2 regions of the Arthrobacter sp. TmtSoilC51 genome follow, and region 2 is predicted to be linked to the other one. Evidence: predicted binding sites of a transcription regulator. Region 2 holds the regulator's gene; the other holds the start of a gene.
The links. Region 2 encodes HrcA, which represses chaperone genes, less so after heat shock. Its sites were predicted from a motif close to TTNGCACTCGNNNNNNNCGAGTGCNAA; they were not measured.
Positions count from the first base shown of each region.

Region 1: a site for HrcA is predicted at 6,042-6,068, ahead of ACZ5G6_RS16870 (FmdB family zinc ribbon protein). Genes of this name have one in related genera too.

Region 1 is NZ_AP035877.1:3,687,939-3,695,394, forward strand. Features, by position in the region: gene ACZ5G6_RS16820 (fluoride efflux transporter FluC) at 1-423, opposite strand, end outside; gene ACZ5G6_RS16825 (universal stress protein) at 410-916, opposite strand; gene ACZ5G6_RS16830 (zinc ribbon domain-containing protein YjdM) at 931-1,275, opposite strand; gene ACZ5G6_RS16835 (cold-shock protein) at 1,478-1,681, shown strand; tRNA gene ACZ5G6_RS16840 (tRNA-Ala) at 1,748-1,820, opposite strand; gene ACZ5G6_RS16845 (SDR family oxidoreductase) at 1,858-2,658, opposite strand; gene ACZ5G6_RS16850 (hypothetical protein) at 2,665-3,561, opposite strand; gene ACZ5G6_RS16855 (GNAT family N-acetyltransferase) at 3,693-4,319, opposite strand; gene galU (UTP--glucose-1-phosphate uridylyltransferase GalU) at 4,325-5,230, opposite strand; gene ACZ5G6_RS16865 (5-formyltetrahydrofolate cyclo-ligase) at 5,358-5,963, shown strand; gene ACZ5G6_RS16870 (FmdB family zinc ribbon protein) at 6,129-6,395, shown strand; gene cpaB (Flp pilus assembly protein CpaB) at 6,464-7,255, shown strand; gene ACZ5G6_RS16880 (AAA family ATPase) at 7,300-7,456, opposite strand, start outside.
Region 2 is NZ_AP035877.1:3,030,714-3,038,169, reverse strand. Features, by position in the region: gene lepA (translation elongation factor 4) at 1-1,172, shown strand, start outside; gene hemW (radical SAM family heme chaperone HemW) at 1,173-2,402, shown strand; gene ACZ5G6_RS13820 (DUF4870 domain-containing protein) at 2,432-2,845, opposite strand; gene ACZ5G6_RS13815 (DUF3097 domain-containing protein) at 2,980-3,831, opposite strand; gene hrcA (heat-inducible transcriptional repressor HrcA) at 3,994-5,001, shown strand; gene dnaJ (molecular chaperone DnaJ) at 5,052-6,179, shown strand; gene ACZ5G6_RS13800 (16S rRNA (uracil(1498)-N(3))-methyltransferase) at 6,182-6,955, shown strand; gene ACZ5G6_RS13795 (GerMN domain-containing protein) at 7,002-7,456, opposite strand, start outside.

The sequences.
Region 1 (7,456 bases), 660 kb from region 2:
ACGTCCGTGATGCCACGCAGCGAGCCAGATTCCGGCCGTGGTTGCCACCGCCCCACCCAGCAGGCTCACGCCGAGATAACCCATCGCAGCAGGCGTGTCGCCGGCAGTGAACAGGTGCACCGCGTCCAGAGCGAGCGTGCTGTAGGTGGTGTACGCACCCAGGAACCCCGTTCCCAAGGCCAGGCGCCAGAGCCGGCGACTTCCGACGTCGGGCCCCCGCCTGGAGAGTCCCTCCAGCAAGGCGCCAAGCGCCAAAGCGCCGGAAAGGTTGATCACAAGGGTGGGCAACGGCCAGGATCCTGGCGCAGGAATCATAAGTCCGAGGCCGTAGCGGGCGAGTGCCCCGAACACGCCACCCGCGGCCACAATTCCGATGAACCCCCAGTGAAGATGGACGGGACGCCTGGCGTCAGTCGTCATCATCCACCGGCACCCGCGGCTCCACAGGTACCACAAGCACCGGGCGGTCCTGCCGGTGAAAGAGCTGCCTGGCAATGGAACCAGCAGTGAGCTCTTTGATGGCCGACCCAAGCTTGCGGTCCCTGGAACCCACCACAATCATGGACGCGCCGATATCTTCGGCCTCATGGGCCAACGCCCGCGCCGGCTCCCCTGCCAGGGAAACGATGGACCAGCTCAGGTCAGCTTCGGCCAGCTGGGCGGCAATCGCTGCCCGCAAGGAATCCGGGGCGTTCTCGGCGTCATCGTCCACGCCGTCGGGATCAATCGGAGCAGACGGCCCGCCCGTGGTTCCATCCACGGGATAAACGGTCACATCAACGAAGGCGCACACCAGTGGCAGCCCAGCGCTAAGCGCCACCTCGGCGGCGCGCTCCACAACGACCGGACGCTGCCCGGGCATGACGCCTACCAGGATGGGGCCGATGAGGCCTTTGGGTACTGAGGTTCCGGTCATCGTGAAGCCTCCCGTCAGACTTTCTTCACAACACTGGACTTGAGCTGCATAGGGCCGAAGCCATCCACTTTGCAGTCAATATCGTGGTCCCCCACGCCATCGACCAGCCGGATGTTCCGCACTTTGGTGCCGACCTTGATGGCCGTGGAACTGCCCTTGACCTTGAGGTCCTTGACGACCGTGACGGTGTCGCCGTCACTCAGGACATTGCCGACCGCGTCTTTGATGACATTCTCCTGCTCGTCGCTCCCGTTCGCCGGTGACCATTCGTGGGCGCACTCAGGGCAGACAAGCAGCACGCCCATCTCATAGGCGTATTCACTGGAGCATTCGGGGCACGGAGGCAGGGAGTCGTTCACAGGGTAATTCTAGAGGGGCAACCACCGCATTAAGGCTCCCCACCAACTACGGCCAGATAGCGTGCACTGCACTACGACATCACGAAGGCATGGCAGAACCTGTTGCCCCATGTCAGATCGACACATAGGCTCAATAATGTGAGTGGCGGGGACGGTGATCCGACAAGCGGTACCGACCAGCTACCCGTGAAGGAAAACAAGCATGGCTACAGGCACAGTGAAATGGTTCAACGCTGAAAAGGGCTTCGGATTTATCGCCCCGGACGACGGTGGACCGGATGTATTCGCCCACTATTCAGCAATCACGTCCAGCGGATACCGTTCCTTGGACGAGAACCAGAAGGTCCAGTTCGACATCACCCAGGGCCCCAAGGGACCTCAGGCGGAGAACATCCAGCCCCTCTAGACTCTCGACAAGAAACCGGCCAGGCAAATATTGTCTGGCCGGTTTCGTTGTACATGCCTAAATCTGTGGAGCTAAGGAGATTCGAACTCCTGACCTCTTCGATGCGAACGAAGCGCTCTACCAACTGAGCTATAGCCCCTTGGCGCGGCGATTGGAGCCGGACCAGTGTCCCTAGGCTACAAAGTTTCCCGGCGCTTTTCCAACCACGACACGAACGTTTCAGCGCCGTACCTTTGCTCCGGCACGAGGTTGAGCCCCGCACGCAGGTAGGCGCCCATCGCGCCGGGCAAAGGGACCTCTACAACCCTGCCTCGCGCACCCGTGATTGCTTTCCACGACTCAGCCATGTCCTTCATGGCCAGTACCTCGGGCCCGCCAATGGTCCTGACACGGTGCCGCTCTGGAGAAGGCGCTTCCAGCGCGGCTTCGAGCAACGCAGCTGCAGCGTCAGTGGGTGAAATCGATTGGAACCGCACGCCCTTGAATGCCGGAATTAGGCGCGCCTTCGCACCTGTACGAAAGACCATCTCCACAAGGCTGTGGAATTGCGTGGCCCGGACAACCACCGTTTCGATGTCCGCCCTCGCATAGATGCGTTCCTTGTCTGCCTTGGAGACATAGAAGGAATAGTTGCTCTGGTCGCAGTTGATAATCGACAACGCCACAGCCTTGCGCACACCTGCCTGACGGGCCGCGGAAAGAAGCCGGGCACCGCCGCCGGCAAATTGCTTTTGTGCTTTGCCGAGCCGTCCCTCAAGGCAATCAATGACGACGTCGGCACCCGCCACCGCGGCTGCCAGACCATCACCTGTGGTGACGTCGCCCGCAAAGTAGGTGGCGCCGTCGTGGTGCTTCTCCGAACCGGGAGTCGGCACGTGGCGGCTCAGCACAGATACCGTGTGCCCGGCCTCGAGCCCCTGACGAACAACCTCACGGCCTACCTGGCCGGTGCCGCCTGCAACACAGAGAGTGGTCATGCCGGCCTAGGCGCGGCGGCGCTGCAGGACATCGTCCAGGTTGCTCAGGGCGCTCTGCCCCTTGGCGGCAGTACGCACCTGCGCAGCCGCAGCGGCCTCTGCCTGCTCAACACTCTGCTTAAGCACCGGTTTGCCCACAGGCTTCGGGGCCTCCGGAAGGTCCAGCGGTTCCGGAGCGGGCCGGGGCGCCTTTGCGGCACCAACGTACGTGGGCTTGGGAACCTCAACCGGCTCCCAACCGGCATCCTCGGAACCAGACCCGGCTGCAGCTGATTTGTCACCAGCTGCCAACGCAACAGCCAAGGCAGCCTGGCGAAGCTCCACGGCAGAGAGGCGTGCGGCCTCGGACTTTCCGGCCTCGGCGTCAAAAACCGGTGTTTCCTTGGCTTCGGCGGGCGGTTCCTTTGGCAGGTACCGCGCGGGGGTCTGGATGGGCACCACCGGCGCAGCCCGGCGCGCCCGCCGTTCGCGGAGATCCCGCAGGGCGAGCCGCCGCAGCGTCACCACGGCGAGTACTGCGCCGATGAACGACACCAATGGCAGCCAGACGGTACCGGTGCCGAACAGCCGCAGCGCCCCCGAAACAATGGCAGTCAGCAGCAAAGCAAGGCCGGACAACGCCAAGGTGAGCCGGGCGTATCGGATCGTAAAGGGAGTTGTGGGCGCCTGCTTGGCGGACGACTCAGCCACGCGGGATTCCTGGGGCGACGCCGGTGCTTTGCTGTGCATGGTCTCCATCGGTTTCTCCTGCCGGGGTGCCAAAGTCAGTACCACCCCTGCCTGCGTTTCGTCTGGTTCGTCGTCAAATGCCTCTGCTGAAACAGTGGCCGCCTGGACCTGCTGCCGTCTGTTTCGAAGAACGTAGGGAGCGACCCATACCATCCAAAGCGCAACAGTGACCACGAGTATCACTGAGCTGCTGAGAGGGAAGTCCACATTCAAAACCGTAGAAGCAAATCATCAGGGGCGGCGGCATTGCGGTCGGTGTGTCGTCGGCGAGTCCGCAAATGAATGGAGATACGGCTCAAAAGGGGCTATGACCTGCCGCTTCTTCCTCTGAGCCATGCATCGAGGAGTCCCTGCGGAACTTCCTCCGATGTCAGCGCGAAGGAGCGATGGTCTGCCCACTCGCCATTGATATGCAAGTATCTCAGACGGTACCCCTCGTCCCGGAATCCAAGCTTCTCCACGACCCGGAGGCTCGGCGCGTTCTCAGGCCGGATATTGATCTCCATCCTGTGCAGGCCCAGGGTCCGGAAGCAGTGGTCGGTAGCCATGGCAACTGCGGTGGGTGCGATGCCTTGCCCGGCACGTTCCTTATCAACCCAATAGCCCAGGGTAGCCATCATCGCTGAACCCCACACGATGGACGAGACAGTCAGCTGGCCCACAATTTGCGGCTCGCGGAATCCCTCGGTCCGCTCCGTGATGAGAAATGGCAAAGCCGTGGCTTGCCGGGCTTGCGCGTTCAGCGATGCCACCATTTGTCGGTAACTGGGAAGGCGGCCACCCGGGGCAGGGTTGGACGCCTCCCAGGGTGCAAGCCATTCACTGTTCCGCGAACGGACTTCAGACCACTCCCGCTTATCGCGGTAACGGATTGGCCGGAGCACCAAGGCTCCGCTTTCCAGCGTTACCGGCCAGATCGCAGAGCCGTACACCGGTGTTACTTGGGAAGAGCGGCAGTGAAGGTCGGCAGCCACTCGCGGAGCTCGGGCCCGAGGTCGTCGCGTTCGCATGCCAACTCGATGCAGGCTTTCAGGTAGCTCAGCTTGTCTCCCGTGTCATAGCGGCGGCCACGGAACACAACGCCATAAACGCCGTAGCCCTCACCTTCCCCGGCAGCCAGAACCTCGAGGGCATCCGTCAGTTGGATTTCACCGCCGCGCCCGGGAGCAGTCTTCTCCAGGACATCAAACACCGCCGGGTGGAGAACGTAGCGCCCGATCACGGCAAGGTTGGATGGGGCTTCTTCGGGCGACGGTTTTTCCACCAGTTGCTTAATGCGGACGTAGCCGTCGTCATCGTTTTCCTCGATGTCCGCGCAACCATAGGCGCTGATCTTGGAAGGCTCAACTTCGATGAGGGCAACGACGGAGCCGCCGGTTTTCTGCTGGACGGCGATCATTTCGCTCAGCAGGTCTTCACGGGGATCGATCAGGTCATCGCCAAGCAATACGGCGAATGGCTCGTACCCGACGTGCTGCTTTGCACGCAGGACCGCGTGGCCAAGGCCGTTGGGGTCGCCCTGGCGGACGTAATGGATGTCGCCCAGGTTGGTGGCGGACTGGATGGCTTCAAGCTTGGCAGTATCACCCTTCTCTGCCAGCGTCGCTTCCAGCGCCGGCACACGGTCAAAGTGATCTTCCAGGGCGCGCTTGCTGCGCCCGGTGATCATCAGGATGTCGTGCAGGCCAACCTTCACCGCTTCTTCGACGACGTACTGGATGGCTGGCTTGTCAACCACGGGCAGCATTTCCTTCGGCATCGCCTTGGTGGCGGGGAGGAATCTGGTACCAAGACCCGCTGCGGGGATGACGGCCTTACGGACAGCATTGTTATCGAGAGTCACCGGACTAATGTAACGGAAGGAATACACCAACAGGTAAACCCCCGCCGTGGCAGGACGCAGAAACAGCCTTGAAACTGGAGCGGATTTGCTGCTTCCCGGGGCCCGCGAATCTCATGATCGGACAATAATGGCATCGAAGGAAGACATCCGCAGCAGCCGGCGCTTGTACAGGCGCGGCCTCACCACGGAGCAAGTCGCGCAAGCCGGCGAGTCGATTGTGCGGCACGGCCTGGACTGGGCCGCGCAAGTCTCGGGCGGCTCCAACGCCGCGTTCGCTATCTACGTGGGCGTCTCCCACGAACCCCCAACCATGCCCCTGATTGCGGGGCTCCACAACTCCGGCCATCAGGTTCTGCTTCCCGTTTGCGAACCCGGTCGCCGGTTGAGCTGGGTGTACTGGACACCGGAAACGGCCTTCGTGCGGTCCGAATACGCACCTATTGACGAACCGGAAGGCGAACGTTTGGACAGTGCGGTGGTGAGCGCCGTTGCTGGTATCTTCATGCCTGCTACCGCTGTGGACCTCGACGGCAACCGCATCGGGCAGGGCGGTGGCTACTACGATCGCCTTCTCCAATATCTGGATGCTTCCGGCGGGCGGCCGCCCACCATCGCGGTGGTGTACGACGACGACGTCTTGCCGTCCGGAGCTATCCCCGCGGAGCCCTTTGACCGCCCGGTGCCTGACGCGCTAACGCCCTCCGGAATCGTTAAGCTGGGGCGCGGGAACTGAGCGGCCCACCGCCTGGGTGAAGTCCCGCTCGTCCGTGGAGTTGGCAGATAGCAGGTGAGCGGGAAGCGGATGATAGAATTGGCACTCAGGCCCTGCGACTGCTAATGCGGAGATTCTCCGCCACGGCTCCACAGGACCTGAACTTTGTCCTGAAGGAGGAAATCAGTGCCCACATACGCGTACGCCTGCAAAGACTGTGACCATGCCTTTGACATCGTCCAGTCCTTCTCTGACAGCTCCCTGACGGAGTGCCCTGAATGCCGGGGTGCGCTCCGCAAGAAGTTCAACAGCGTCGGTGTTGTTTTCAAGGGCTCGGGCTTCTACCGCACGGATTCGCGCGACTCCAAGGGCAGCACCGTCTCAGCTGCACCCTCTGCCCCGGCGACTCCAGCCCCGGCCGCCACGCCAGCACCCGCGGCTGCAGCCAGCTAACCAGCTTTTATCCACATAGGGCATTCGGCCGCTGTTGGGCGGCCGGGCCCGGTGGCTAGCGTGGCGTCATGCCACAAAAGACACCTGCTTCCTTCCTCCCCCGCCGCGGACATTCCGCTCCGCCTGCCAGCCGTTATGGTCGCTCACGGATCAACCCCACTGCGTCGGCTGGCCCGCTGCTTCCCCGGAACCAAGGGCCACATCGACTGGTGAGGCTGGCCCCAAGGCAGAGCCTGAATCTCTGGATCTCCCGGAACCGTAGGCTGACCGTGGCGCTCCTGTTGTGTCTGGCCACCGGCATTACTGTTCAACAACTAACGCCTGCAACCGAGCAGCGCGTCAGCATTCTCGTCGCAGCCCATGACCTTGCAGCAGGCACCAGCCTTACCGACGCCGATTTCACCAGTGTTGGGGTGCCGCCGGACGTCGCAATTTCCGGAGCCTTGGAGGATCACGCTTCCTTGGTGGGCCGCCAGCTTGCTTCGCCTTTGACGAAAGGGCAGATTCCCACGGAATCAAATCTTCTGGGGCCGGGACTCCTCACTGGTGCACCCGTAGGGTCAGCTGCGGTCCCCCTTCGCATGGCTGACCCATCATCCATCCAGCTTCTGTCGCCAGGACAGTTAGTGAATGTAGTCCTCACGGCCGCAGGATCATACGATGAGTCCAGGCAAACCGAAGTCCTGGCTGCCTCCGTACCCGTACTCTGGACGTCCGCCCAAGGGGGTAAGCCCGGCCAGTGGCTCGGAACCAGCGACACCGACGGCTTGATGGTGGTAGCTGCAGATCCCCGGCAAGCAGAAAAGCTTGCCGGCGCATCCACGCAAGGCAAGCTTTTCTTCGTTTTGGTCAATCCCTAGGTTTTTGGTCAAACCCTGTGCAGGGCTTGTGTTCGTGGATCCATTCAGCCCCAATGCGGAGGCTTCTGCTCCTTCAACCACTGCTCATGGTCATAGCTGCCTTCGTCGCCCCAACGCCGGGGATCGTCTTCAGCGGCTTTGGTAGGCAGGATGCCACCGGAGCCTGGCTTGGCCGCTGGTGCCTTTGGCTCCGCTGGATGA
Region 2 (7,456 bases):
ATGGCATGCTGCATCCGCGGGAACGTATCCAGATGATGTCAACACGTGCCACGCACGAGCTCCTGGAGATCGGCGTCAGTTCCCCGGAACCCACACCATCCAAGGGCCTTGGCGTCGGTGAAGTGGGATACCTCATCACCGGCGTGAAGGATGTTCGCCAGTCCAAGGTGGGTGATACCGTAACCAACCTCGCCAAGCCGGCATCGGAGTCGCTCAGCGGCTACGCCGACGCGAAGCCTATGGTGTTCTCGGGTCTGTACCCGCTTGATGGAACTGACTACCCTGTCCTCCGCGATGCCCTCGAGAAACTGATGCTTAACGACGCCGCCCTGGTCTACGAGCCCGAGACGTCCGCTGCCCTGGGCTTTGGCTTCCGCGTCGGCTTCCTGGGTTTGCTGCACCTGGAAATCACCCGTGAGCGCCTCGAGCGCGAGTACAACCTCGACCTCATCTCCACAGCTCCCAACGTGGAGTACGAGGTCACGCTGGAGGACAAGAAGGTTGTCCACGTGACCAACCCCAGTGAGTACCCCACAGGCAAGATCGCCGAGGTCCGCGAGCCCATGGTGTCCGCTACGATCCTGGCGCCCAACGAGTTCGTTGGATCCATCATGGAGCTCTGCCAGAGCCGCCGTGGCCAGATGCGTGGCATGGACTACTTGTCCGAAGACCGCGTAGAGCTGCGCTACTGGATCCCGTTGGCCGAAATTGTGTTCGATTTCTTCGACCTCCTTAAGTCCAAGACGCGCGGCTACGCATCCTTGGACTGGAAAGCGGACGGCGAACAGGTTGCCGACCTCGTAAAGGTGGACATCCTTCTGCAGGGTGAGCAAGTGGATGCTTTCAGTGCCATCACCCACCGGGACAAGGCCTACGCCTACGGTGTCATGATGACCGGCAAGCTGCGCGAGCTCATCCCGCGGCAACAGTTCGAGGTGCCCATCCAGGCGGCCATCGGATCGCGCATTATTGCCCGCGAAAGCATCCGGGCCATCCGCAAGGACGTTCTTGCCAAGTGCTACGGCGGTGACATCACCCGTAAGCGCAAACTGCTTGAGAAGCAGAAGGAAGGCAAGAAGCGCATGAAGATGGTTGGTCGCGTTGAAGTGCCTCAGGAGGCTTTCATTGCCGCACTGACCACCGACGAGTCCAAGGACAAGGCCAAGAAGTAGATGCCCAGCGTCCTTCCTTTGGGCGACCCTGCACCTGCGGATGGCTTACTGCCCCCGCAGGTGCTGACCGGCGTCGAGCATCGCAAGTTCGGCCTCTACGTGCACATCCCGTTCTGCGCCGTGAGGTGCGGTTACTGCGACTTCAATACTTATACGGCCACGGAGCTCGGCGGTGGTGCATCGCAGGATGCCTATGCCCAAACGGCTGTCACGGAACTGGACTTTGCGGCAACGGCCCTGGATGCTTCCGGCTTGCCGGAGCGGCCGCTGAGCAGTGTATTTTTCGGCGGCGGAACACCCACGTTGCTACCTGCGGAGGACTTGGCGCGGATCCTGCGCGCCGCCGTCGGGCATTGGGGGCTTGAGCCCGGCGCGGAGGTGACCACCGAAGCCAACCCCGACTCCGTAACGCCCGCGTCGCTCAAGGTGCTGGCTGATGCCGGATTTACGCGCGTCTCCTTCGGCATGCAATCCGCGGTCCCGCATGTGCTTAAAGTGTTGGACCGCACCCATACCCCGAGTCGCGTTCCGCTGGTGGTGCAGTGGGCGCGGGAGGCTGGCCTCGCCGTTAGCCTGGACCTCATCTACGGCACGCCGGGCGAGTCGATGGCGGACTGGCAACTGTCCCTCGAGACCGCCCTATCCTATGAACCCGATCACATCAGCGCCTATGCGCTGATCGTGGAGGACGGCACAAAGCTCGCAGCCCAAATCCGGCGGGGCGAAGTTCCCGGAATCGACGACGACGACCACGCCGCCAAATATGAGCTCGCTGACAAACTGATTTCGGAAGCCGGCCTGACATGGTACGAGGTCAGTAACTGGTCGAAGACGCCTGAACAAGCCTGCCGTCACAACCTTGCCTATTGGCGGGGCGATGACTGGTGGGGGATTGGTCCGGGCGCCCACTCACACGTGGGCGGGGTCCGCTGGTGGAACGTAAAGCACCCAACGGCTTATGCCAACAGGCTTGCTGCAGGAGCCTCGCCGGCAGCTGGCCGGGAAACCCTCGACGCCGAAACCCGGGAAGTCGAGCGCATCATGCTTGAGGCGCGGCTTGGTACCGGGCTGGCGGTGGATGCGTTGGACAAAGTTGGCCGCCATGCGATGGCGGGACTTATCGCTGAAGAGCTGGTGGATCCGGTTGCGGCCTTCAAGGGCCGCCTTGTTCTTACGCTTAAGGGCCGACTACTGGCGGACGCCGTGGTGCGAAGGATTCTGCCGGACTGAATGCGGCAGTAGCCTGCAGAACCTGTGGGCTACTTGATCCAGCGCAGGTTGAGCTTGTAGCGGTGGGGCTGTCCGTGGTTGACACGAATACCGGCCGAGACTGAGAAGCACGTTAGAGCTACCCAGATTCCCGTGGCGATGACTGCAAAGATATTGCCGACCACGGGAAGCAGGACCAGGATATTTGCGAGCACCGCCGCGATGGTCGGCGGAAGTGTGAAGTTCAGTGCTTCCTTCGACTCCTGTGCCGTAAACGGCCCGCGATCACGGAAAATCAGATAGATCAGCAGGGACGGCAGGCATCCCAGAATTCCTCCGAAGTGCGCCAATGTGGCCCACTGCCGGTCTTCGCTTGCCGTCAGTGGGAGTGCGTTTGCAGGCGCGCCATGGTACTGGGGCTGGCCTGCGGCGCTGCCCGGTTCTTCAGGAGCGTTCTCTGCCACGGTGTCTTCCCTTTGCTGTAAAGATGCTGCGGTGTTGCTGTCCCAGAATACTGGGTCCCGGGTCATCCCGGGACCAACGCCCCGTTGCGTCCCTGAGGAAAGCGTATTCAGGGGCGCAGATCAGGAACTGGCATTCAGGGCGTAGTGAGGAAGTCGATGACTTCCTCCACCCTTCCCAGGAGCGAGGCTTCCAGGTCCGCATAGCTGCGTACCGCGCCGAGCAGGCGTTGCCAGCCGAGGCCAATGTCTTCAGCCGTTTCGTGCGGCCAACCGAAGGCGGCCAGAATCCCGGTCTTCCAGTCAGTCCCTCGTGGAACTTCCGGCCAACGCTCCATACCCAGCACTTTTGGCCGGATAGCTTGCCAGACATCCACGTAGGGGTGACCGACAATAAGGACGTTTCCGGCGGCTCCGGGCACCGTCATGGCTTCTTCGGCGATGCGCGATTCCTTTGAGCCCGCCACGAGGTGGTCTACCAGGATCCCGAGCCTGCGGCCCGGCCCGGGGGAGAACGCGGCGATCGCCGACTTGAGGTCGTCCACGCCGTGGAGTGGCTCGACCACGATGCCCTCAATGCGGAGATCGTCGCCCCAAACTTTCTCCACCAGTTCGGCGTCGTGCTTGCCTTCTACCCAGATGCGGCTCGCCTTGGCCACCTGGGCACGCTGGCCCGTGACCTTCACGGAACCAGACGCCGTCCGTCCTGCTTGCACAGGCGTAGCCGGAGCCTTTGCGGCAGGAGGCATGAGCCGAATGGCCTGGCCTTCAAGCAGGAAGCCAAACCCAAGCTGGAAGGACTTTGTCTTGCCGCGCCTGTCCTCCAGGGAGACGATGTGCATGCCCCCGGATTTCTCCACCCGGGTAACCTCGCCCACCCAGCCGGACTGGACATCTTCCAGGACCATTCCGCGCTGGACGGCTACCTCGGGGAGTTTGCGTTTGGCAGGAGCGGACAGATCCTGCGGGCCCCACGTGTCGAAAGCCAAGGACTTCATACCCCTTTGTGCTGGTTGTGCTGGGAATAACTCCCGCGGGCGGTTTCAATGCTAGCAACGCCCTGGCTCATACTAGACTTGTTAGCACTTAGGCATGTTGAGTGCTAAGTATTGGTCCGATGTAGGCCCGGACAGTCGTCAGGAGGTGTTGCAATGAGTGAGCCACGCAAGCTTGAGGTGCTGCGCGCAATCGTTGAGGATTATGTGCATTCCCGCGAGCCTGTTGGATCCAAGGCACTTGTGGAGCGGCACCATCTCGGCGTTTCCAGCGCCACCATCCGCAATGATATGGCCGTACTTGAAGAAGAGGGCCTCATCGCGGCGCCGCACACCAGCGCGGGCCGGATCCCCACGGACAAGGGCTATCGGCTGTTCGTGGACCGAATCTCGCAGGTCAAGCCGTTGTCCGCCGCGGAGCGTCGAGCCATCCATTCGCTCCTGGAGGGGCCGGACGACCTCGATGACATCCTTGAGCGCACAGTCAGGCTGCTGTCGCAACTGACCAACCAGGTCGCCGTCGTTCAGTACCCACACTCCAACCGGGCGTTGGTCCGCCACGTAGAGTTTGTCCTCCTGGCACCAAAGCAGGTGCTCGTTGTGCTCATCGCAGATACGGGAAGCGTTGGCCAGAAGGTCATCGAGGCCGGCTCCGATGTCAGCAACGAGGCCCTGATGTCTCTGCGTTCCAGGTTCCTTGGCAGTATCGCGGGAACCCAGCTGGCTTTGCTGCCGCAGGTGTTGCCTTCCGTGGTGGCACTGTGCCCGCCGGACCTTCGGGGGATCGCGCAGCATCTTGCCCATGGTCTGCAGGCGCTGAGTGACACCAGCCGTGAAGAGCGCATCGTCCTTGCCGGAACAGCCAACCTTGCGCGCTCCAACGTGGACTTTCCGTTGAGTATTGGGCCAGTGCTGGAGGCCCTTGAGGAACAAGTTGTCATGCTCCGGTTGTTGTCCGACATGGGGGATGATCCTCGCGGGGTGTCAGTGAGCATCGGGCGCGAGAATCCCTATGACGGCCTGGCTGAGGCATCAGTCGTGGCAACGGGGTATGGCTCCGGCGCCAAGGTGGGAATCCTCGGACCAACCCGGATGGACTATCCCACCACCATGGCTGCCGTGCGCGCCGTGGCCCGTTACCTTTCCCGCATTCTCGGCGGCTGACGCCAGCCCCGAGGTAAGAATCGCAGTACAACAAGGAAGAGATACCGACTTTGAGCAGCCACTATGACGTTTTGGGAGTCTCGCCGGAAGCCACCGGGGAAGAGATCAAGAAGGCGTACCGCAAGTTGGCGCGCAAGCTTCACCCGGACGTCAACCCTGGTGAGGATGTCGCGGAGCAGTTCAAAGCCGTGACGCATGCCTACGAAGTGCTGTCCGACCCCCAAAAGCGCCGCGTCTACGATGCCACCGGTAACGAGAACGGCACTGACAACGGCTTTGGTGGCGGCTACTCCGGCCAAGGCTTTGCGTTCCAGGACATCTTCGATACCTTCTTCGGCGGTGGCGGCGGACACGCTGGTCCGGCCTCCCGCGTACGCAGGGGCCAGGATGCACTCATCAGCGTCCGCATCGACCTCAAAGACGCCGTGTTCGGTGTCAACAAGAAGCTCGAAGTTGATACGGCCGTTGTCTGCCCCACGTGTGATGGCAGCTGCTGCCGGCCTGGCACGCACCCGGAGCGTTGTGACATTTGTGGCGGCAGCGGCCAGGTCCAGCGGGCTGTTCGTTCCATCCTGGGCCAGGTCATGACCACGGCGCCGTGTGGTTCCTGCGAGGGCTTCGGTACGGTCATCAAGGATCCCTGCAACGAGTGCAACGGGCAGGGGCGCATCCGCAGCCGCCGTTCCCTCACCATCAAGGTCCCTGCCGGTGTTGCCACGGGTACCCGCATCCAGCTCTCCGGGCAGGGCGAGGCGGGACCGGCTGGCGGACCTGCGGGCGATCTTTACGTAGAGATCCGCGTCAACAATGACTCCACGTATATCCGTGAAGGCGACGATCTGCACGCAACTCTGAGCGTTCCGATGACCGCAGCCGCCTTGGGCACGGAACTGACCCTGGAAACCTTTGACGGGCCCCAGGAGATCGATGTCAAGGCCGGCACCCAGTCCGGCGAGGTCATCACTCTTCGCGGTTTGGGCGTTACCCACCTCAGGGGCTACGGCCGCGGCGATCTCAAGGTGCACCTGCACGTTGAGACACCGGTCAAGCTGGATCCCGCACAGGAAGAGCTGTTGCAGCAGCTTGCCAAGTTGCGCGGAGAGCAGTTCAGCGAAGGCAAACTCGTGGCCAGCGGCGGCATGTTCGCCAAGCTGCGGGACAAGCTCGGTAACCTGTAGCGGTGAGCAACCCCGTTTTCTTCGCGCCCGCCGGGAGCCTGGATGGCGTTGAGCCGGGCGCTTTGTTCGCCATTGACGGTGCAGAAGCCAGGCATGCCGTAACGGTGAAGAGGCTCACGGTGGGTGAAGCCGTGGACATTGCCGATGGCGCAGGGGCCCGCCTCACGGGCACAGTGGCAGAGGTTGGTCCCGGAAGCTTGTCCGTCAAGGCATCCGAGGTAGTTTTCGAAGAGCAGCCTGACGTGCGTCTGGTACTTGTTCAAGCATTGGCCAAGGGTGACCGTGACGAGCTGGCTATTGAAACAGCCACAGAACTGGGCATTGATGCCGTGATCCCTTGGCAGGCTGAGCGATCCATTGTCCGCTGGAAGGGCGATCGCGCTGCCAAGGCCCACGCGAAGTGGCAGTCAGTGGTCACTGCCGCGGCCAAGCAGGCCCGCAGGGCATGGATACCCGAGGTGCGTCCCATCCTGGATTCCGGGGCGTTGGCAAAGGCTGTTGCTTCGGCAGACTTGGCCGTAATCCTTCACGAGGACGCAAAGAGACCCCTACGGGCAGTGCTTGAAGCGCTGGTGGAGACGAAGGGCACCGGGCTGGATTCACCCCGTGAGGTCCTCCTGATTGTCGGCCCCGAGGGTGGCATCTCGCCGCGCGAGGTGACGCGCCTCAGTGACGCTGGAGCGGTCACGGCTTTGTTGGGACATCATGTCCTGAGGTCCTCGACGGCGGGACCAGCCGCCGTCGTACTCGCCTCTGACGTCCTGGGCCGCTGGTAGGCTGTTTCGGCCTACAGCCGCCCCTGGCCGACGCCCGCCGCTGATCTTAGCCGACGCTGAAAAGCCGGGTGTCCGTGGTTGATGCGTTTGCTTGCCCGGAGTCCTGAACCTGGGCCACCCGCAATTCGTACTTCCCGGGCTTCAGGGTCGCGCTGAAGGAGAACACGCCGAATTGTCCCGGCTCTCCTGTGGCCTTCGTCTGGCCGGTGAGCAGGCTGGTTTTTTCGCCGCTGCCATTGTCCTGGAGGATCTGCCAGCTCACGGGCTTGGAGCTGTCAGTACTCCGGCCATTGAATTTGACGGAACCCGCGGGGAGCGAGGTGTCCTCTTGCGGATCGATAATCCACAGCGGCGCTACCAAGGAGGCGTCCCTGGCCATGGGCTGACCAAGCCGCACCTGGCCGAAGGCCATGAAGTCCGTATGGCCGTCCACCAGGATGACCACCTGGATTTGCTGGCCGGAGTTGATCAGGCCCGATGACGAGGCTGCCGCGGTAGCTG